Regions from separate parts of the Paracoccus aminophilus JCM 7686 genome, predicted to be linked through region 2. Evidence: riboswitches for the same ligand, from Rfam matches in the RefSeq annotation. Region 2 holds a riboswitch; each other region holds the start of a gene.
What was found. Region 2 has a riboswitch for cobalamin ahead of JCM7686_RS17810 ((2Fe-2S) ferredoxin domain-containing protein). Riboswitches for the same ligand answer to the same signal wherever they lie in the genome.
Positions count from the first base shown of each region.

Region 1: it holds a riboswitch for cobalamin, as region 2 does, so the genes downstream of both, JCM7686_RS07010 (DUF1852 domain-containing protein) here and JCM7686_RS17810 ((2Fe-2S) ferredoxin domain-containing protein) in region 2, are expected to answer to the same signal.
Region 3: it holds a riboswitch for cobalamin, as region 2 does, so the genes downstream of both, JCM7686_RS22060 (TonB-dependent receptor plug domain-containing protein) here and JCM7686_RS17810 ((2Fe-2S) ferredoxin domain-containing protein) in region 2, are expected to answer to the same signal.
Region 4: it holds a riboswitch for cobalamin, as region 2 does, so the genes downstream of both, JCM7686_RS05830 (DUF1636 domain-containing protein) here and JCM7686_RS17810 ((2Fe-2S) ferredoxin domain-containing protein) in region 2, are expected to answer to the same signal.

Region 1 covers NC_022041.1:1,405,467-1,410,922, forward strand. Annotated here, with positions in the region: gene JCM7686_RS07000 (benzoate/H(+) symporter BenE family transporter) at 1-531, shown strand, start outside; gene JCM7686_RS07005 (methionine synthase) at 599-1,627, opposite strand; gene JCM7686_RS07010 (DUF1852 domain-containing protein) at 1,655-2,638, opposite strand; cobalamin riboswitch at 2,764-2,963, opposite strand; gene JCM7686_RS24320 (hypothetical protein) at 2,981-3,199, shown strand; gene choX (choline ABC transporter substrate-binding protein) at 3,231-4,169, opposite strand; gene betI (transcriptional regulator BetI) at 4,267-4,875, shown strand; gene JCM7686_RS07030 (amidase) at 4,866-5,456, shown strand, end outside.
Region 2 covers NC_022042.1:42,358-47,813, reverse strand. Annotated here, with positions in the region: gene JCM7686_RS17830 (ABC transporter permease) at 1-720, shown strand, start outside; gene JCM7686_RS17825 (ABC transporter permease) at 717-1,553, shown strand; gene JCM7686_RS17820 (ABC transporter ATP-binding protein) at 1,550-2,518, shown strand; gene JCM7686_RS17815 (oligopeptide/dipeptide ABC transporter ATP-binding protein) at 2,520-3,533, shown strand; cobalamin riboswitch at 3,609-3,801, shown strand; gene JCM7686_RS17810 ((2Fe-2S) ferredoxin domain-containing protein) at 3,917-4,738, shown strand; gene JCM7686_RS17805 (ABC transporter substrate-binding protein) at 4,735-5,456, shown strand, end outside.
Region 3 covers NC_022044.1:152,291-157,746, reverse strand. Annotated here, with positions in the region: gene JCM7686_RS22080 (MarR family winged helix-turn-helix transcriptional regulator) at 1-262, opposite strand, end outside; gene JCM7686_RS22075 (MDR family MFS transporter) at 369-1,943, shown strand; gene JCM7686_RS22070 (NAD(P)/FAD-dependent oxidoreductase) at 2,091-2,978, opposite strand; gene JCM7686_RS22065 (Rrf2 family transcriptional regulator) at 2,982-3,425, opposite strand; cobalamin riboswitch at 3,547-3,746, shown strand; gene JCM7686_RS22060 (TonB-dependent receptor plug domain-containing protein) at 3,873-5,456, shown strand, end outside.
Region 4 covers NC_022041.1:1,173,431-1,178,886, reverse strand. Annotated here, with positions in the region: gene JCM7686_RS05840 (cobyric acid synthase) at 1-110, opposite strand, end outside; gene cobO (cob(I)yrinic acid a,c-diamide adenosyltransferase) at 120-725, opposite strand; cobalamin riboswitch at 861-1,084, shown strand; gene JCM7686_RS05830 (DUF1636 domain-containing protein) at 1,171-1,542, shown strand; gene cobW (cobalamin biosynthesis protein CobW) at 1,539-2,543, shown strand; gene cobN (cobaltochelatase subunit CobN) at 2,545-5,456, shown strand, end outside.

The DNA of each region.
Region 1 (5,456 bases), on a different replicon from region 2:
ATCGCGCTGCCGCTGTTTCTGATCACGCTCACCGGGCAATATATGCCGGGGATGCTGGTTCTGCGCAACGACGGGTTCAAGACGAGCGCCAATCCGATCGTCACGCTGACCGGGCTTGGCTCGCTGATCATGGCGCCGTTCGGCTCGCATGCCTTCAACGTCGCCGCAATCACCGCGGCCATCGTGACCGGGCCAGAGGCCCATGAGGACCGCTCGAAGCGCTGGATCGGCGGGATTGCGGCGGGGGTCTTCTACATCCTCGTCGGCGTGTTCGGCGTCACCTTGGCCGCGATCTTTATGGCCTTCCCCGCGAGCTTCATCACCACGCTCGCAGGGCTGGCGCTGCTTGGGACGATCGGCGGTAGTCTCGCAACTGCGCTGGCGGATCCCGCATCACGCGAGGCGGCGCTCATCACCTTCCTCGCCTCGGCCGCCAATATCCGAATGTTGGGCATCGGCGGCGCATTCTGGGGGCTGGTGATCGGCCTCATCGCCTATGTCGCGCTGCGGCAGGGGCCGCGGAGGACATGAGGGCTCGGGGTCTCAGGTCGCGCGGGGCAGGGAGCCCGCGCGGTACCCGCCGACGCGGCGAGGATCGTCAGGCCGAAAGCTCACGTCGGACGATCTTTGCCCCGGCGCTCAATGCCGCCAGCTTCCCGCTCGCCACGGTCCGCGACAGCGGCGCCATGCCGCAATTGGTGCAGGGGTAGAGCTTGTCGGCATCCACGAATTGCAACGCCTTTCGCAAAACATCGGCCACCTCTTCGGGCGTTTCGATGGTATCGGTCGCCACATCAATTGCCCCCACCATGACTTTCTTGCCGCGGAGAAGTTCAATCAGATCCATTGGCACACGGGAGTGCTGGCACTCGAGTGAAATTAGGTCGAGGGATGATTTCTGGAGCTTGGGGAAAATCTCCTCATATTGCCGCCACTCTGCGCCAAGGGTTTTCTTCCAATCTGTATTGGCCTTGATGCCATAGCCATAGCAGATATGAACGGCGGTCTGGCAGTTGAGGCCCTCGACCGCCCGTTCCAAAGCGGCGATCCCCCAATCATTCACTTCGTCGAAGAAGACATTGAAGGCCGGTTCGTCAAACTGGATGATGTCGACACCTGTAGCCTCAAGCTCTTTGGCTTCTTGATTGAGGATTTTCGCAAATTCCCAGGCGAGTTTCTCGCGGCTTTTGTAATGACCATCGTAAAGCGTGTCGATCATGGTCATCGGACCGGGCAGCGCCCATTTGATCGGCTGATCGGTCAGTCCACGCAGAAATTTGGCATCCTCGATAAAGACAGATTTGGGGCGAGAGACGGCTCCGACGACCGAGGGCACGCTCGCGTCATAACGATTGCGGATCCGGACGGTCTCGCGTTTCTCGAAATCCACGCCATCGAGATGCTCGATAAAGGTCGTGACGAAATGCTGACGCGTTTGTTCGCCGTCGCTGACAATATCGATGCCCGCCTGTTGCTGATCGCTCAGGGTGACGCGCAGGGCATCCTGTTTTCCTTCAATCAGCTCGTCGCCCTGAAGCTTCCACGGCGACCAGAGGGTTTCAGGCTGGGCGAGCCAAACCGGCTTGGGAAGGCTTCCGGCGGTCGAAGTGGGCAAAAGCTTATTCATGGTAATGTGACCTTGCATCGTCGTTGATCAGGCAGAGTATTGGGAGGACCATTTCTCGAGAATTTCTCGATATGGCTCAATGAAAGTGTCGCGTGCGCGTTGTCCTTGCTCGATCGCCAGCCGGCTGCGCTCATCGCGATCATAAGCGATCTGCGTCAGGGAATAATCCTGATGTTTCAAGCTTGGTTGGTAGGTTTTTCCAGCGATGGAATTGGCATTGTAGATTTCTGGGCGGTAGATCCTTTGAAAGGTTTCCATCGTGCTGATCGTGCCAATCAGTTCGAGACATGAGTAATCACTCAGCAGATCACCGGTAAAATAGAACGCCAAGGGGGCGACACTGTTTGGAGGCATGAAGTAGCGCACCTGCAAGCCCATCTTTTCAAAGTAAAGATCAGTCGCAGAGAAGGCATCCTGCCGATATTCAACGCCCAGAACGGGATGCGTGTTTTCGGTTCTCTGATAGGTTTTGCTGCTGGACACGCTCAGGCAGATGACCGGAAGCTTTTTGAAGGTCTCTTTATAGGCAGGAGACTTCAGAAAGAACCGGAAGAGATTCCCATGCAGATCACCGAAATGCGCTGGCGCGCTGAAACTTGATCGCCCGTCATTGTGCTGCGGTAGCAGGATACTGAAATCATAATCGCGGACATAGGACGAGAAATTATTCCCCGCAATTCCTTCGATGCGCTGGCCGTTTTTCCGATCAAGGATCGTCGGTTTCAAGATTTCGATCAGGGGGAAAGCCTCGGCGCTTTTGTTATCTCCGATGCTGATTTCCGCAGAGATGATCTCCAATTCGACCGAATAGCGGTCGTTTCCCGGATTGTCCCAATGCGCCAGAGCATTGAAGCGGTTGTCGATCATTTTGAAGGTGTTGCGCAGGTTTTCCTCGCGCCTGCTGCCTCGGGCGAGATTGGCAAAGTTGGTCGTGGTGCGCGTGTTCTCGGCCGGGCGATAATTCTCGTCGAACCGCGTGCTTTTGAGCGAATAGGTGAGGTCTGTTCTCATCCTGACATGCCTTCTGAGCGGCCTGAATCGACAGGCCGTGAAAACGAAATGACTCCCCGTGACGGAGTCACGAGGCGGCGATGTCACCTTGCGGATGGCCGCTCCCGACTGCCCACCGCAGCCGGAACAGGTGAGTGATCGAGGCAGGTTTCCTGACTTGCGGGTCGTCACCTAGTCTGGCCTTCCCGACGCGAACTCCGCGCCAGTGGCATGTCAGACAGGCTCGCCGCCTACAGTTGCGGGGGCAGTTCCGGATTCGGCGACAGCCTGACCGGATTCCCTTTTATCCGGGGCTTCCCCCGGCACCTTGATCCGATGGCAAGATCGGCCGGATGGGGGACGATGTCAACGCGGCTGGATCGTCGGAATATTCATGTTGAATATGAAGAATATGAGGGTTTGAGCAGTTCGCTGTGGCCTGATTACGGCATCGATTTCGATCTGCTGGCGGGCGGGCAAGCACGGGGTTTCGGGGAGCACAACGGGTTGCCTTGCTTCGACGTAGACCACATTGCCCTCGCCGCAACTGCGTCATTCCTGCATTCAAAGCCACGGCTCTAAAGCCCAAAAGCAGGAGGAACGCCTCCCGCCGTCAGTGTGGGAGGATGGTTTCTGCAGCGGCCTTATAGCCTTCCGCGCCATCGACGGTCTTCACGCCCGCAAGCCAAGTCTGGAGAAGTTCAGGCCGCTTGGCGATCAGATCCTTGGCCACATCCGAGGGGTCCGCACCGTCTTCGGTGATCGCGTTCATCCCGGTGTTTTCATAGGCGAGATCGAATTTCAGATTGTCGAGCAGCTTTGCCACATTGGGGCACTCTTGTGCGTAACCGGTGCGGGTAATGGTCCTGACGGTGGCGCCGCCAAAGTTCGGGCCATATTCCTCATCACCTCCGCTGAGATAGCTCAGCTTGTATTTGATGTTCATCGGATGGGGCTCCCAGCCAAGGAAGACGATCCAGTCACCGCGTCGCGTCAAACGATCCACCTGTGCGAGCGTCGCGGCTTCGCTCGATTCGACCAGCTCCCAATCGCCTAAGCCGTGGCGTCCGGCCTCGATCATCTCGAGCAAGGGTTTGTTGGCCCCGGCCTCGATACCGTAGATCTTCGACCCGAACTTGTCGGCGTGCTTGGCCAGATCGTCAAACGAGGTGACGCCCGCCTCGGCGACATAACTCGGAACCGCGAGGGTGAATTTGGCGCCGGTCAGATTCGTCGACAGCACCGCGACATCGCCATTGTCGAAATAGGATTTGAACTCAGTGCTTTGGGCAGGCAACCAGTTGCCGAGGAACACATCGACCTGATCGCTTTTCAGCGCCTCATAGGTCAGGTTGAGGCTGAGATAGATCTGCTCGGGTATATAGCCCAAAGCCTTCAGCAGCAGCGAGGCGGTGGCATTGGTCAGCGCGAGATCCGTCCAGCCAAGATCGGCGAGACGAACAGTCTGGCAGGCTTCCGCCTCGGCAGCCGCGCCAGCGTGGGGCGCGAGCAGCAGCAGGGCGAGGCTGGCGGAGAGGAGGTGCGATTTCATCTGCGTCTCAGTTTTTTATTGAACACGCCAACAAGAATAATTACTTTGTTGACGTGTTCAATAAAAAAATCCCAGACGGTCGAAACAGAGAGATGTGATGCCAAAACTTGGAATGCAGACGATACGACAGCAGCAGATCATCGCGGCAGCGATCGAGACGATCCATGAGCGCGGGATCGAGCAAAGCTCGATCCGGCAGATCGGCAGCCGAGCCGGCATCTCGCCGAGCCTGATCACGCATTATTTCGGCAGCAGGGACGAGCTCTACACGCTGGTTCTGCGCCATCTGAACCGCGAGCTGTCCCGCGCGACTGTGCGCAATCTGCGCAAGGCCTCGACCCCGATGGAGCGGCTCATGGCCATCGCCTCGGCGCAGTTCGACCCCGAGCAATTCCAGCCTGCCGTCGCCAGCACATGGTTTGCGCTCTGGGCCGCGCTGCGCGGCAATGCCGAGATGCTGCGCTTCCAGACGATCTATCACCGTCGGCTGGCCAGCAATATCGCGCATTGCCTCCGTCCGCTCATTCCGGCGGAGGATATTGATTTCGCGGTGAACTGCCTGTCGGCCATGATCGATGGTCTCTGGGTCGGGGCCGCGCAACCGACCGGCCATATCACCACAGAGACCGCGCTGCCGATCTTTCAGAAATACGTCTTGCAGCTGGTCGGCCAGCTCTCGCGGCGGGAGGCGAGGACATGGAACTGACGGAATATGCCGCAGCGGATGGCGTCGGTCTGGCGAGGCTGATTGCGGCTCGGGAGGTCTCGGCCCGTGAGGTCATCGAGGCCGCCATTGCCATGATCGAGGCACGCAACCCGGAACTCAATGCGGTGATCGCGACCAATTTCGAGGCGGCTCTGGCAGGTTGCGACAGCCTCCCCGGCGGCGTTCTGAGCGGCGTGCCGTTCCTGCTGAAGGACGCGAACCTTTATTCGTGCGACATGCCCACCACCTTCGGATCGGCTTTCTTCAAGGGGGATGCGCCGCGCCCTGACAGCCTCATGGTTGAGCGCTGGCGGACTGCAGGGTTGGCGATTCTGGGCAAGACGAATACGCCGGAATTCGCGGCGGAATTCGTGACCGAGCCACGCGCCTATGGCGTCACCCACAACCCCCATCGCCCCGGCATGACGGTCGGTGGCAGCAGCGGCGGGGCCGCCGCGGCGGTGGCCTCGGGTATGGTGCCGATCGCCCATGCGACCGATCTCGGCGGGTCGATCCGCATTCCGGCGGCCTGCACCGGCGTCTTCGGCTTCAAGCCGACGGCAGGGCTGAACCCGGTCGGG
Region 2 (5,456 bases):
ACCGGGCGCAGCGTCGTCGATATGGTCATGGCCGCCCTGCCCTATACGGTCACGCTGACCTTTGTCGCGATCGCGCTGGCCGTGATCATCGGCGTGCCTTTGGGGATCTATGCGGCGCGCCATCCGGGCTCGCCCATGGACACGGCGCTCGCCTTCGTCTCGGTCGCCTTCATCGCGATCCCGGGCTTTGTCGTGGCGATTCTCCTGCTCGTCATTTTCGCGATCTGGCTGCCGTGGTTTCCGGTGCTCGGCGCGGGCGACAGCGGCAATCTGCTTGATCAGATCTACCGCATGATCCTGCCCGCGACCGCTTTGGCGATTGGCTGGGTCGGCATGATCGCGCGGCTTGTGCGCTCGTCTCTGCTGGAAATCCTCGGCTCGGACTTCATCCGCACGAGCCGGGCCTATGGCCTCTCCGAGCGCAAGATCATCTATAAATATGCCCTGAAAAACGCCAGCATCCCGACCATTGCCGTCCTCGGCATGGGCATCGGGCGCTTGCTCGGCGGGGCGGTTCTGGTCGAGATTATCTTCTCGCGCCCGGGGCTTGGGCGGCTGGTGCTTGACGCGATCACCATGCGGAATTTCCCGGTGCTGCAGGGCGTCGTGCTGGTCATCGTCTTGCTGTTCACCCTGACCAATCTGCTCGTCGATCTGTCCTATTCGGCGCTGGATCCGCGCATTCGGCGCGGCATGACCCGCGCGGGGGGCAGCACATGAGCGAAGTTCTGCGCCGCATCCTCGCCCGCCCGTCGGGAGCCTTCGCCCTGCTGGTCGTCGTGACGATCTGCACGCTGGCGCTGCTCGCGCCGGTTCTAAACCTGCAACCGCCGGGCAAGATCAACATCGCCCATCGCTTCGAGGCGCCGAGCTGGGCCCATTGGCTCGGGACCGACCATCTCGGGCGCGATCTGCTGAGCCGGTTGATCCATGGTTCGACCGTGGCGATGGGCGTCGCTTTGAGCGCGATCGCGCTCGCCCTGACACTTGGCACGCTGCTGGGCATCATCGCGGCGGAATCGCCCAATCGTTGGGAAAGGCCGATCCTGATCGTCTTCGACGTGATCGCCTCTTTTCCATCTCTGGTGCTGGCTTTGGCCTTCATCGCCGTTCTTGGACCGGGGATGTGGAATGTGGCCCTGATCATCGCGATCACCATGATCCCACATTTCGGCCGCGTCGCCCGCGCCCAGGTGCTGACCGTGCGCGAGCAGCCCTATATCGAGGCCGAGCGCATCTTAGGCGCCTCGCGAAGCCGCATCGCGCTGATGCATATCCTGCCAAATATCATGGGGCCTTTGGTCATTTTGGCCAGCATGGACATCCCCGTGGTCATCGCCATCGAGGCGGGTCTCTCGTTCATCGGCCTTGGCGTGCGCCCGCCGCTCGCAAGCTGGGGAACGCTGATCTACGACGGCTTTGCCAATATCAACCAATCGACCATTCCGGTCATCGTCTCTTGCGTCGCATTGGCCGGGGCGACCCTTGGTTTCACGCTTCTGGGCGAGGCCCTGCGCGATGCGATCGACCCCAGAAGGAGGTCCGCAAGATGAGCACCACCCCCCTTGTTTCGATCCGCGATCTCAGCGTCGAGGCCGCAGGCGCGACCGGCCCGCTGCATCTCTTGCGCGGCGTCGATATCGACATCGCGCCGGGCCGGATTGTCGGCGTGGTCGGCGAATCCGGTTCAGGCAAATCGACCCTCGCCTCGGCGATCCTCGGGCTGCTTGCCAGCAATGTCACCAAGGTCGGCGGCGAGATCCGCTTTCAGGGCCTTGATCTGCTGGCGCTCACCGAGCCCCAAAAGCGCGCCTTGCGCGGCGACCGGATCGCGATGATCTTTCAAGATCCGATGACCGTGCTCAATCCGGTCTTCAAGATCGGCACCCAGCTTGTCGATGTCATCCGGCGCAAGCGACCCGGTGTCTCGCGCGCGGATGCCATGGCCGCGGCCGAGGCGATGCTGCAACGCGTCGGCATCTCGGAACCCGCGCGCCGCCTTGCCGCCTATCCGCATCAGATGTCGGGCGGGATGAGGCAGCGCGTGATGATCGCCATGGCGCTGTTGACCAATCCCCAGCTGATCCTCGCCGACGAGCCGACGACCGCGCTAGATGCAACCGTCGAGGCCCAGATCGTCGAGATCTTCCGCGATCTGCAACGCGAGAGTGCCTGTTCGGTCCTCTTCATCTCGCATCACCTCGGGCTCTTGTCCGAGTTCTGCGACGACGCCATCGTCGTCTATGGCGGGCTGGTGGTCGAAGCCGGGCCGATGGCCGAGATCATCGGCAATCCCCGCCATCCCTATACCGCCGCGCTGCTTGGCTGCGAGATCGACGAGGGCGAAAGCGGCACCGCGCTCAAGACCATTCCCGGCCATCCGCCCAGCCCGTCCGCGCTGCTTGCGGGCTGTGCCTTCGCCCCGCGTTGTGCGCTGGTGGACGAGCTTTGCCTGCGTGGCCCGGTGCCCATGGCCGAGGTCGGCGCGGGTGTTTCCGTTCGTTGCACGAGGATCTGACATGGATTGGCGTTCCGAAACTCTCCACCGCACCGCGCCGCCGCTGATCGCTTTCGAGAAGCTCTCTGTCACCTTCGGCAATGTCATCCGCGCGCTTGATGAGGTCACGCTTTCGATCCCGCGCGGCTCGGTCACCGGGCTGGTCGGCGAAAGCGGCTCGGGCAAGACGACGCTGTGCCGGGTTTTCGTGGCCTTACAACGGGCAAGCGCGGGCCGGGTCACCTTCGCGGGCGAAAACCTGTCCGAGCTGCTCGCGAAGGACGAAATGGCCTATCGGCGGCGCGTCCAGATGCTGCTGCAGGACGCCGCCGCCTCGCTTTCGCCGCGCATGGCCGTGGGCAAGCTGCTGGCCGAGCCCTTGCGCATTCACGGCCTGCCCATGGCCGAGCATTGGCCGCGCGTGCTGAAGGCCTTCGAGCGGCTGGGGCTCGCGCGGGAACTGCTAGAGAAATACCCGCATCAGCTTTCGGGCGGACAGGCGCGGCGGGTGGCGATTGCCCGTGCGCTGGCGCTGCAGCCAGAGCTCATTATCGCGGATGAGCCGACGGCGGGGCTCGATCTCTCGATCCGGGGCGAGCTGTTGAACCTCATGCTCGAGCTCAAGCAGGAATATGGCCTGACCTATGTGATGGTCAGCCATGATCTCAATGTGATCCGCCGCGTCACCGATCGCGTCGCGGTGATGTATCTCGGCCAGATCGTCGAAGAGGCCGAGACCGCCGCGCTCTTTCGCCACCCGCGCCACCCCTATACCGCCGCACTTCTGTCTGCGCGCGCCGTCATCGACCCGGCGCAGCGGCAAAAGCGGGTGGTGCTGCAAGGCGAGATCCCAAGCCCGATCAACCCGCCCCCCGGCTGCCGTTTCTCGACCCGCTGCCCGGCGGTGCGCGACCGCTGCCGGGCCGAGGCACCTGCCCTGACGCAAGATGACAGGGGCTCTTTCCGCTGCCATTTCCCGCAGGCGGATCCGGCGGTCGCGCGCCTGTCTGCGACCGTCCAAACCCCCGCGCCTTGAGCGCATCCTGCCGCGCCCAACCGAGGATCTTCTGCCGACTTGACCGGCTCGGGCCGAAGCGGCAGAAGGTTCGGGTCAAGGTTCCCGTCGCCAGATCCTCGGATGTGGTGGCCGGGCTAAGAGGGAATCCGGTGAGAAACCGGAGCTGACCCGCAACTGTATGCAGCGAGGGCTCGCATCACCCGTCACTGGCCCCATGGCCGGGAAGACCGATGCGAAGGCCTGACGACCTGCAAGCCAGGAGACCTGCCTGACGACAGAGGCTGTTCCGCGATCGGGAGTATCGCGGGGGCGTGTTCGCGGTGTCGGGCCCCTTTCAGTTGGGGCCCATCGCTGCCGGATCTCCCCCCATCCCGCTGCGGAACCTGTGCAGGAGGGCGGGCGTGGATCACCGTCAGGAAGGCGAAATGGCGGGCAAACCCCAGCGGCAGGCGCTTCTGCTGCTGGCCAAATCCGCATTCGCGGCCACGCCCCATCGCGAGATGTCCCGGATCGCTGCGGCTTTGGCGGCGCGACCCGAGATCCGCGCCCGGTTCGATCTGGTCGAATGCTGCTATCTCGAACAAGGTGAGCCCTCGCTGCGCGATGCTCTGCGGTCGCTTGCCGAAAAGGGGCTGGCGCAGGTCGTGATCCTGCCCGTGATCGTGCCGATGGAGCCGAGCCTGCGCAATTGGCTGGGCCTGATGCTGGCGCTTTGGCGGGCTGAAAGCCCGTTGCCCGACATCGTGCTGGCCGACGAGATCGCGGCCACCGCGGGCCTCTCCGACATCTTGGCGCGGCTGGCGCTTGAAGCGCCGCGTCATGCCTTGCCTTGTGGCGATGCACCCCGGCCCGAAGCGGTTCAGGTACCGTCCCAGCATTACCGGGTTCTGGTCTGCACCGGACCGACCTGCCATGCGCGGGGCGCGACCGCGATCTGGGCGCATCTGCGCAACCAACAGGTCCGCCGCAAGCTGCGGGTGACCGGCGCGGGCACGATGACGGCCAAGACGAGCTGCCTTGGGCCCTGCGCGCTTGGGCCGGTGGTGCAGGTCTTTCCCGATGGCACCTGGTATGGCGGTGTCACCGAAGAGGCCCTCGACCGCATGATTGACGAACACCTTCTGGCCGGTCATCCGGTCGCCGATTTTGCCTATTCGCCCGGAGGCCGCAAACAGCAGCTCCGGGCCCTGCCCCTTTCCCCTGAGAAGAAGGAACACGAATGACCCTGTTCGGAAAATCGGCTTTCGCGGGCCTTTTGGCCTTGGGCGCGACTCTGGCGCTTCCGGCTTTGGCCCAAGATGCCTTGCGGGTGGGCCAGACGTTTCTGGTCGACAACCTTGACCCCACAGCGGGCTCGGCGGGCTGGGCGCTGACCAGCCACGGCGTCGGCGGCCAGCTCTGGAGCGTCGATGCCGCGGGCCGGCTGGTGCCCGAGCTGGCGCAATCGGCCAACCGGACCGGAGATCTGAGCTGGACCATCACCTTGGCTGAGGGGCGCCGCTTTTCGGACGGCAGCCCTGTGACCGCCGCTGCGCTGAAGGCGGGCTTCGAGAATACTTTCGCCAAGAATGCGCCCGCCGCCGCGACCGGCGGCAAGCTAAGCTTCGAGGCGCCCGATGACCGCACGCTTCTGGTCACGACCGAGCGCCCGGTCGCGATGCTGCCCGCGCTTTTCGCGGAATGGCCGCTGATCGCATATGGCTTCGACGGCGCGGGACAGCCGCTGTTCACCGGGCCCTATAAGGTGACGGGCTTTACCGCCGATGCGACACTGGATCTGGCCGCGAACCCCTATCACCCCGCCGGAGCCGACCGCTCGGATATCACATTGCGCAAATTCGGCGATGCTCAGACCATGGCTCTGGCGCTGCAATCGGGCGAGCTCGATCTGGCGTTTGGCTTGCCGGTCGAGGGGCTTTCCGCGATCCGCGCCAATCCCGA
Region 3 (5,456 bases), on a different replicon from region 2:
TGACCATCCGGCTGGAGCGCGAGGGGTCGATATTGATGATCTCGGCAATCGAGCCGACCGTCGCCTCACCACGCCCCGACAGCCGATGCACCGCCTCCAGCACATCGAGATGAGCGTGTTTCAGCCCCGGCGCCACGCTTTCGAGCGCGCCGCGCCCGATATAGCGGCGCGAAAAGACCAGCCGCCATTGCGACATGGCATCGGCGATCCGCTCGATCGAAGCCGAGGCCATGGTTCTGTCGTCTTGCGGGGCGTCGGTCATGTTATGGGGCTCGTTCCGGGCGGAGTTATCTGCTCTTGTCAGTTATATGCTATGAGCATACATCTGCAAATGGCAAATTGCCGCAGCATCCGATGAGCGATTCCCGATGACATCCAGTTCAGACAGCACATCCCGTTCCATGGCGGCAGAGGCAGCGGACAAAGCGGGGGTCGGTGTCGGCACCCGCACTGGCGCTGGCACTGGAACTGCGCCCGAGCATCGCCAGCGTCTGGTGATCTTTGCCTTCCTGATGACGGCGATGTTCATGGCCACGCTCGACAATCAGATCGTGGCGACCGCTTTGCCGACCATCGTCGGCGAATTCGGCCAGCTTGAGCGTTTCGGCTGGGTCGGCTCGATCTATCTGCTGGGATCGAGCGCGGTCATGCCGGTTTATGGCAAGCTGGGCGATCTCTTCGGCCGCAAATATGTGATGATGGCGGCGGTTCTGATCTTCACGCTCGGCTCGGGGATCTGCGCGCTGGCGGTGTCGATGGATGCGCTGATCGCAGCGCGCTTGCTGCAAGCCTTGGGCGGCGGCGGGATCGTGACCTCGATTTTCGCGATCAACGCCGATCTGTTCCAACCCCGAGAAAGGGCGCGTTATCAAAGCTATGCCAGCCTGATGCTGATGCTCGCAAGCGCGATTGGCCCGGTGCTCGGCGGCTTTATGAGCGACATGTTCGGCTGGCGCTCGATCTTTCTCATCAACCTGCCGATTGGTGTGCTCGTGCTGACCGGGCTGGGCATGATGCTGCCCCACAAACGCCCCGAGCGGACCCCGACAATCGACTATCTCGGCGCGGCCCTGCTGGCGGGCTGTATCGCCAGTCTGGTGCTCTGGGCGGATGGCTCGCAGCTTTTCGGAGGCCTGTTCTCGCCAACCGGTCTGGCGGTGATCGGCGCGGGGATCGTGCTGGCCATCGCTTGGGTGCAGGTCGAGAAACGCGCGAAAGAGCCGGTCGTGCCGCTGAGCCTGTTTTCCAGCAAGACCGTCAATCTGCTGCTGCTGATCTCGATGGCCTCGGGCTCGATCGGGATCGGGCTTTCGACCTATTTCGCGCTGTATCTGCAATCGGTGACCGGGCTGACGCCGACCGTGGCAGGGCTTTTGTTCGTGCCGCTGACCGGAGGCATCGTGCTCGGCTCGCTGACGGCGGGGCGGATCATGTCGCGCACCGGGCGCTATCGGCCCTTCGCGATGCTGTCGAGCGGGTTGAGCTGTCTCTGCCTGCTCGCGATTTCCGCGCTGCATCCGCCGGTGACCTTATGGCTGATCACGCCCCTGATGCTCTTTCACGGCATCGGGATTGGTGTCGGCCAGCAGGTGCCGCTCTTGGGCGTGCAGAATGCGGCGCTGCGCCGCGACACGGGGGCTGCAACCGGAGCGGTGTCGCTGACGCGGATGGGCGGGGCCTCAATTGCGATTTCGGTCTATGGCGCGATTGTCGCCGCGCTGGTGGCGCATAGCGCCGTGACCTTGCCCGCCGGGCTCGACCTCGAAAAGCTCTCACCGGCAGTGGCGGCGGGTCTGCCGACCGCGACGCGAGATCTGATCGCCAATGTCTATGCCGGGGCCTTCCAGGTGCTGTTCCTGGTCGCGGCGGGAATTGCGGCGCTGGCCTTCGTCGCGGCCTTTTCGCTGAAGGAAGAGCGGCTGGAGGTGCATTCCGGCGCCTAAGCCCGGAGGCACCCGCTTTGGCACAAGATCGGCCACCCGCGTCGAAATGGGGGTGGCTGATCTTTCATTTGCGCCTGAACTGTTTGTAACTCGAATTATGTCACGGAAAGCGCAACCCGCGTGACCCGTGCTTTCGCGCGGTGCGGATCAGCCGTCTGGCCACACCAGCGAGCGGTGGAGCTGCGCCCCCGCCCAAGCGCCATCGCCCACTGCCAGCGAGACCGTGTGCGGCGCGCGGGCGACATCGCCGCAGGCGTAAACGCCGGGAATGCTGGTTTCCTTGCTGTCGCCTGTCTGGATCTGAAGGCCGAAGATGGTTTCACTCAGCGCGCATCCCAAGGCGGCGGCCACCGGGCTGGCCGGGCTCGTGCGCGTGGCGGTGAAAAGCCCCGCGAAAGGCAGGATCCGTCCGTCCGCCAGCTCGACATCGGCGAGGCCCGTCAGGCGCGCGATCGGGGTTTCCTCAAGCGTCACGCCACGGCGGGCGAGATCGGCGCGCTGATCGGCATCGGGCGAAAACCGGTCATTCGTCAGGAAGGTGATCTCGCCCCATTCCGGCAAAAGCTGGGCCTGATGGATCGACATCGGGCCGGTGGCAATGACGCCGATGCGGCCCTGATCGAGCTCGTAGCCGTGGCAATAGGGGCAATGGAAGACGCCCTTGCCCCACCGCGCGGCAAGGCCCTCGATCTCGGGAAGCTCATCGGAGACGCCGGTCGCGAGCAACAGTCGCCGCCCCGCAAACTGCTCGCCCGTCGTGGTCGTCACGCGGAAATCATCCTTGGCTCCGCTGACCTCTGCGGCGGTCGCTTCGACCCAGCTCAGCGTCGGATAGGCCCGCAATTGCGCGCGCGCCTCGGCCCAGATCCGCGCCGGATCGACGCCGTCCTGCCCGAGAAAGCCATGCGAGGCGCTGACGAAGCGATTGCGCCTTTGCCCGGCGTCGATCACCAGAACCTTGCGGCGGGCACGCAGAAGCTGCAGGGCCGCTGCCATTCCGGCGTAGCTGCCCCCGATCACGATCACATCTTGCATCTTTCACTCCTTGGCGGCGCGATACTCTTGATGGCGGCGCGCGAAATCCTCGGCCAGATCGGCCAATGTCACATGGGCGAAACGAGAGAGCAGCAGCGCCTCGGCCTCGGCGAAAGCGTGATCGAGCGCGGCATTCACGGTCTGCTCGACCAGACATTTGGGATGCTCGCTGTGATTGCCGATGGCAAAGATCGCGGGCTCGCCCAAAGCGGCATGAAGCTGGAGCAAGGTAACCTGCGCCAGATCCGCCGAGATCCGCCAACCGCCTGCATGACCGCGCTCGGCCGAGACCAGCCCGGCCTCGCGCAAAAGCCCCATGGTGCGGCGCACCACGACCGGATTGGCGCTCAGGCATTCGCCGAGCTTTTCAGAGGTCATCGGCCCGTCATGCTCGGCCATATGCAGCAAGGCGTGAAGGACGGCGGAGAGGCGGCTGTTCTGTTTCATGTAACTTCATATGTTACGATTCGCGCCGAAAGTCAAGGTGGGCGGGGTCTGAAAGGCGCGCCACCCCCAACCAAGGCCGTAACTCGGTTGAATGGTCTTGACAAAAACCGGGGTGACGGACCAAGGCTCGGGCAGCTTTGGTTCCGGGGCAGCCCCTCGGATTAAAAGGGAACTGCGGTGCGCCTATCAGGCAAATCCGCGGCTGCCCCCGCAACTGTAAGCGGCGAGCGACGGCCGACGATGTCACTGGGATGATCCCGGGAAGACCGGCCCGAGCGCTGACCCGCAAGCCAGGAGACCTGCCCAAGCCCTCACCCATTTCCGGCGCGGGGCGCGCATGGAAAGCGGCCTTCCGCAGCGGTGACCGTCACGGGTCTGCGCGGGGCAATCCTTTCCGCAGGCCGAACTGGGATCCGCAGGCGCCGCCTGCGTTGGAAAGGCATGGATATGGTCCGACTTCAGACCTCTTGGCTTGCAATTTCTGCGGTGCTGCTGCCGCTTGCCGTTATGGCACAAGACGTCACGCAGCCCGTTACTCCGGCCGTGGCGCAGGATGATGAGACCGCAGGTCGCGTCACGCTGGAGACGGTGGTGATCTCGGGCGGGCTCTCGCCGATTCCGGCCAATGCTTATGGGCGCGCCTATACGATCCTGACCGCCGATGAGATCGAGCGGCGCGGCATCCGCAGCGTGCAGGACGCTCTGCGCGATGTCCCGGGCGTGGCGGTCAGCTCGACCGGATCCAGCTTCACGCAGGTCCGCATTCGCGGCGCCGAGGCCAATCACACGCTGATCCTGATCGACGGCGTCCCCGCGACCGGCGGCAATGACGAATATATCCTGAGCGGGCTCGAGACCGCCAATATCGACCGGATCGAGATCCTGCGCGGGCCGCAATCGGTCTATTACGGCGCGAATGCCTCGGCGGGGGTGATCAATATCATCACGCGGCAGGGCCAGCCGGGCACGCATTATGGCGGCGCGGTCGAGGCCGGGAATGGCTATGCGGTCTCGGGCTGGTTCACCCAGCGCACAGAGCGCGGCGGGCTGGCCTTCACGGCGTCAAAGCGCGACGATCACGGCTATAATCAGGCTTTCACCGGCCATGAAAAAGACGGCATCGACCGCGCCACCCTTGGCCTGACCGGCGATTGGCAGGCGAGCGACGAGGTGAAGCTTGGCTTTACCTTGCGCCGCGCCAAAGAGAAATATGATTACGATTCAACAAATTACGCCGCCACCAGCTATATGGATTATCTGATCGACGATCCCAACCAGCACAGCACACGCAACGAGACTCTGGGCTCGATCTGGGGCGAATATGCGATGCTGGACGGGCGGGTGCTGCACCGGCTCGACTATCAGGACACGGTCTACAAGCAAAGCTCGAACGGCGGGCCCGAGACGCGGGGCCAGACCCGCGCGTTGAAATATCGCCTGAGCGCGAGCCTCGACGGCCAGCAGGTGGCCGAAGCGCGCCAGCTGGTGAATGTGATGGTCGAGCGGGTCAAGGATGACAACACCGCCGCCCCCGATTACCGCCGCGCCAACACGTCGGTGGCGCTCGAATATCGCGGCTTCTTCGACAACGGGCTCGATGTGCAGGCCGGGCTGCGCCACGATCGCTTCACGAGCTTTGACGATTTCACCAGCTGGAACCTCGCTTTGTCCTGGCAGGTGCCGAATGCGCCCTATCGGGTTCATGCCTCCGCCGGGCGCGGTCTGGTCAAGCCGTCCTATTACGAGCTTTTCGCCAATGACAGCTATACGCTCGGCAATCCGCACCTGAAGCCCGAGCGCAACACCGGCTTTGACATCGGCATCGAGGCCGAGCTGCTCGGCGGGCGCGGCACGGTTGATCTGACCTATTTCAACGAAAAGATGGATGACGAGATCACCTATGCCTATGGCGCGGCCCCCGATGGCAGCGGGCGGGCGAGCTATGTCAACCAACACGGCAAAAGCCCGCGCGAAGGCATCGAGCTGGCCGGACAGTTGCAGGCGACCGAGGCGCTGCGCCTTGGGCTGAAT
Region 4 (5,456 bases), on a different replicon from region 2:
TTGAAGGGCGCGACCGAGAGCCCGCGCAGGCGCAAGGCGCGGCAGATCCCCGCCACGACCAGCGATTTCCCGACATTCGAGCCGGTCCCCTGAATCATCAACCCCGCCATAACCGCGCCTTAGAATTCGATGCCCGGCTGGGCCTTGATCCCCGCGCGCCACGGGTGTTTCACCACCTCCATCTCGGTCACGAGATCGGCGATCTCGATCAGCTCGGGCTTGGCATTACGGCCGGTCAGAATGACATGGGTCATCTCGGGTTTTTCACCCTGCAGGAAGGCGCAGACCTCGGCGATATCGAGGTAATCATTGCGCAAAGCGATGTTGATCTCATCGAGCAGCACCAGCCGGATTGCCGGATCGCGGATCAGCTCCTTGGCCTTATCCCAGCCCGCCTGAGCCGCCGCAATGTCGCGAGCGCGGTCCTGCGTTTCCCAGGTGAAGCCCTCGCCCATCGTGTGGAACTGGCAGAGATGGCTGAAATGCGTGGTCAGCAATTTGCGCTCGCCGGTCTCGCGCCCGCCCTTGATGAACTGGACGACCGCACACGGCATCTCATGGGCAATGGCGCGGATCACCATGCCAAAGGCCGAGGACGACTTGCCCTTGCCCGGCCCGGTGTGAACGACGATCAAACCCTTCTCGCCCTGCCGCTCTTCCATGATACGGTCGCGCGCTGATTTTATCTTCTTCATCTTTTCAGTATGTTCTTCGTCACTTCTCATAATCCGAATGAACCTTCTGATCGGCAGGAATTGGAGGCTTTGGCGCAGGATACGCCCTTCTGGCCTACGCCGGGTTCAGACCTTCTGACAAGGGCCTTCCTGACTGCCGCGCCTTGACTTGCCCCCGCTCTTGCCGCCATCAAGGGCGCGCAATGGTTCCTGTGGCGACGCAGGCTAAGAGGGAATGCGCCAAGGCCCCGCCGACCGGATCGGTCCCAAGGCCCCAAGCGCAGCCGCCCCCGCGACCGTGACCGGAGAGCCTCTCCACCGCCACTGGCCCCCGGGCCGGGAAGGCCGGAGAAGCGAGGGCCAGACCCGCATCCGCAAGCCGGGAGACCTGCCATGCGAGATAACCGAAGATGCGGCCGGGGTGCGCTGCGGACGGATGGTATGGCCCCGCCTGCCCGCCGCCCTTGTCCCCTCCGCGAGATCTGAAAGGCCGCGCATGGAGGCGACGCTTTACATCTGCCAGACCTGCCGCATGGGTGCGCCCGTGCCCGATGACGGCATCGTCCCCGGCGAGCGGCTGCTCTCGGCCATTCAGGCCGAAGCCCTGCCCCAAGGCATCCGCATCGAGCCGGTCGCCTGCCTTTCCGCCTGTTCGAAAGGCTGCGCCGTGGCGCTTGGCCGTCCCGGTTCCTGGACCTATGTGCAGGGCGGCATCACCCCCGAGGACGCCGCCGAAGTCCTGACCATGGCCCGCCAATATGCCGAAAGCGCCGAGGGTGTCGTGCCCTGGCGCGAACGCTCGGCCCTTTTCCGCAAGAACACCATCGCCCGCATTCCTCCCTTTGCGCTGACCAAGGACACGCTATGACCTCGCTTGCCAAAACCCCCGTTACCGTTGTCACCGGCTTTCTCGGCGCCGGGAAAACCTCGCTGATCCGCCATCTGATCGCCAATGCCGGGGGCCGCCGCCTCGCGGTTCTGGTCAATGAATTCGGCACGGCCGGCGTCGATGGCGAGATCCTGAAATCCTGCGCCAGCGCGGATTGTCCGGAAAACAACATCGTCGAACTGGCCAACGGCTGCATCTGCTGCACCGTCGCCGATGACTTCCTGCCCGCGATGGAGCGTCTGCTGGCGCTGCCCGAAGCGCCCGATCACATCCTGATCGAAACCTCGGGGCTGGCGCTGCCGAAGCCGCTTCTGAAAGCCTTCGACTGGCCCGCGATCCGCTCGCGCATCACCGTCGATGGCGTCATCGCTTTGGCCGATACCGAGGCTTTGGCCGCCGGGGCCTTCGACGAGGGTGAGACCGAGGGGACCGAGCATGACAGCCCGCTCGCCGAGGTTTTCGAGGATCAGGTGAACTGCGCCGATATCATCTTGCTGACGAAATCCGATCTTGCCTCGGATGCGGTCAAATCCGCCGCGCGCGAAAAGCTGAAAGAGATCGCCCATCGCGAACTCCCGGTGATCGAGATTGCCGAGGGCGTGATCGACCCGCGCGTGATCCTTGGCCTTGATGCCAAGGCCGAGGATGATCTGGCCGCGCGCCCCTCGCATCACGACGGCGCCGATGATCACGAGCATGATGATTTCGACTCGGTCGTGATCGACCTGCCCGAAATCACCGATCCCGCCGATCTGGTCGCCCGGATCGAGCGGCTCGCCCGCGACCAGCATGTCCTGCGCGTCAAGGGCCATGTCGCGGTTGAGGGCAAGCCGCTCCGCCTGCTCGTGCAGGCCGTCGGCGCGCGCGTGCGTCACCAATATGACCAGCCTTGGTCGGGTCCGCGTCGCTCGCAGCTTGTGGTCATCGCCGAGCATCACGATATTGACCCCGAGGCGATCCGCGCCATTCTGCTGGGGTAATATGCACGTCATCTTTCGCGAAGCCGGCGGGCTCGAGGACAGCGCCACGCCGCAAGATCTCGGCCAGACCCCTGCCGATCTTGTGGTGCTGTCCTTTTCAGACAGCGATCTCGCCGATTTTGCGGAAGGCTGGCGGCGCGGGCGGGCAGATTTGCCCGGCTTGCGCCTCGCGCCCTTGGCGCGGCTGACCCATCCGGTCTCGGTCGATCAATATATCGAGGCGACGCTCATGGGCGCGCGCTTCATTCTCGTGCGGCTTCTGGGCGGGCAAAGCTATTGGCCGCATGGGGTCATGGCGCTGCAGGATCTGGCGCGGCGACGAGGGATCGCGCTGGCCTTTTTGCGCGGCGACGGGCGCGACGATCCCGCGCTCCAAGGCTTCTCGACCGTTGCGCCTGCACTGTGGCAGCGGCTGAACCGGCTTTGCGCGATGGGCGGGCATCTGGCGGCGGGCGCGGCTTTGCGGCTGATGGCGGGGCTGGAGGCTGAAGATCCGGCGCCCTTGCCCGAGGTCGGCTGGCTTGGCGCGCCGCCCGAGGGCAACTGGATCGCGATCCCCTTTTACCGCTCGTGGATGCTGGCGGGCGATACCGCGCCGATCGAGGCTTTGATCGCGGCTTTTGCCGAACGCGGGGTGACGGCGCGCGGGATCTTCCTACCCTCGCTCAAATCCCGCACCGCGCAGGATTTTCTGAAAGCCGCCTTTGCCGCGCATCCGCCGCAGGCGATTATCAACACAACCGCATTTTCGACCCAAGATGCGGATTGCGCCCTGCGCTCTGGTCCGCCGGTCTTTCAGGCTGTGCTTTCGACCGCCGAGGCGCGTCTGTGGGAGGAAAGCAGCCGCGGCCTTTCGCCCGCCGATATGGCGATGCATGTCGTGCTGCCCGAGGTCGATGGCCGCATTCCCGCGCAGATCATCTCGCTGAAAGGCGCCGCCGCACCCGATCCCGATCTGCAAATCGCCGTGCCACGCCACACCCCTTTGCCCGAGCGGATCGCGGCTTTGGTGGATCGCGTCTTGGGCTGGACCGCGCTGCAAAGCGGCACACCGCCTCTGGCGATTGTGCTCTCGACCTATCCCGGCAAGGCGTGGCTCGATGCCCATGCCGTCGGGCTGGATGCTTGTCTCTCGGCCGAGGCGATCCTGCGCGATCTGGGCCAGTCCCCCGCGCCCCTCGCGCCCCGCCTGCGCCAAGAGGTGATCGACTGGCCGCTCGCCGAATATCTGGACGCTTTGGCCGAGCTACCTGCGCCGCTGCGCCAAGCCCTGCATGATCATTGGGGCGCGCCGGAAACCGACCCCCAGATCACCGGGCAAATGCTGCGCTTTCCGGCTCTGCGCGAAGGCCCCCATCTGATCGCTTTGCAGCCCGAGCGCGGTCGCCTTGACGACCGCGAGACCGGCTATCACGACCTGACCGCGCCTCCGCGCCATGCCTATGTCGCCTTTTATCTCTGGCTCAGCCGCCGGGTCGGCGCGATCATCCACATCGGCGCGCATGGCACGCTGGAATGGCTGCCGGGCAAATCGGTCGCGCAATCCGCCGCCTGCTGGCCCGAGGCGCTGACCGGCGCGCTGCCGGTGATCTATCCGTTCATCGTCAACGATCCGGGCGAGGCCGCCCAAGCCCGCCGCCGTCTGGGTGCGGTCACGCTTGGCCATATGCCGCCGCCGCTGAAACCCGCGCAATTGCCGGAGAAATTCGTGGGCCTCGAGCAGATGCTCGACCGCTATTCCACCGCCGACGGCATCGACCCCGCCCGCCGCGACCGGCTGGCCGGGATGATCCGCGACGAGGCCGGGGCCTTGGGCCTCTTTTCCGAGCTTGGCCTTGCCGTCTCGGATGAGGCGCAGGCGTTGGGCGAGCTCGACCGTTTCGTCTGCGAGCTAAAGGAAAGCCGCTATACAGACGGGCTCCATATCTGGGGCGAGGCCCCGGGCGAGCGTGAGGGGCTGGCGCGCGCCTTGGCGGGCCTGCACGTTGCGCCGGGGCCCTCGGGCAGCCCGTGGCGGGGCGCCGCCGATGTCATGCCGACGGGGCGCAACCTTTACGCGGTCGATCCCCGCGCCTTGCCAGCGCCCGAGGCGGTCGAAAAGGGCCGGAGCATGGCCGCCGAATTCATCCGCAGCTATCTGCAGGACCACGGCGACTGGCCGCAATCGGTGATGATCGATCTGTGGGGTTCGGCCACGATGCGCACGGGGGGCGAGGATTTCGCCATGGCGCTGGCTTTGGCCGGGCTGGCCCCGATCCGCGATCCCGGCACGGGCCGGGTGACGGGGATCGAGGTCACACCCTTGGCCGAGCTTGGCCGCCCGCGCATCGGCGTCATCCTGAAGATCTCGGGACTTTTCCGCGACAGTTTCCCGGTGCTGATTCAGCTGTTCACCCTTGGCTGCCGGATGCTCTCGGGGCGCGAGGAAGACCCTTCGGACAACCCCTATCTCGACGGCGCGCCGCGCGTCTTTGGCCCGAAGGACGGGGTCTATGGCACCGGGATCGCGCTTGATGCCGCCCCCGCCGAGGTCGGCGCGGCTTGGCTTGCGAATGGCGGCTTTACCCATGATGGCCAGACGCCCTCGGCCCCGGCAGCGCAGGCTTTGGCCCAAGCGATCGAGCGGCTTTCGGCGCATCTCCACACGCAGGATCTGCCCGAAACCGATCTTCTCATGGCCGAGGATTACGCCGCCCATATCGGCGGTGTCGCCGCGGCCTTGCAATCCGTCGAGAACCAAGCCGCGCTCTATCATCTTGATAACACAAGGCAGGATCGCGTCGTCCTGCGCGAGATCGGGACCGAGCTTGCGCGCATCACCCATACCCGCGCGGGCGCGCCCGCCTGGATCGCGGCGATGATGCGCCACGGCGCGCGCGGCGCGGGCGAGATCACCGCCTCGCTCGACCATCT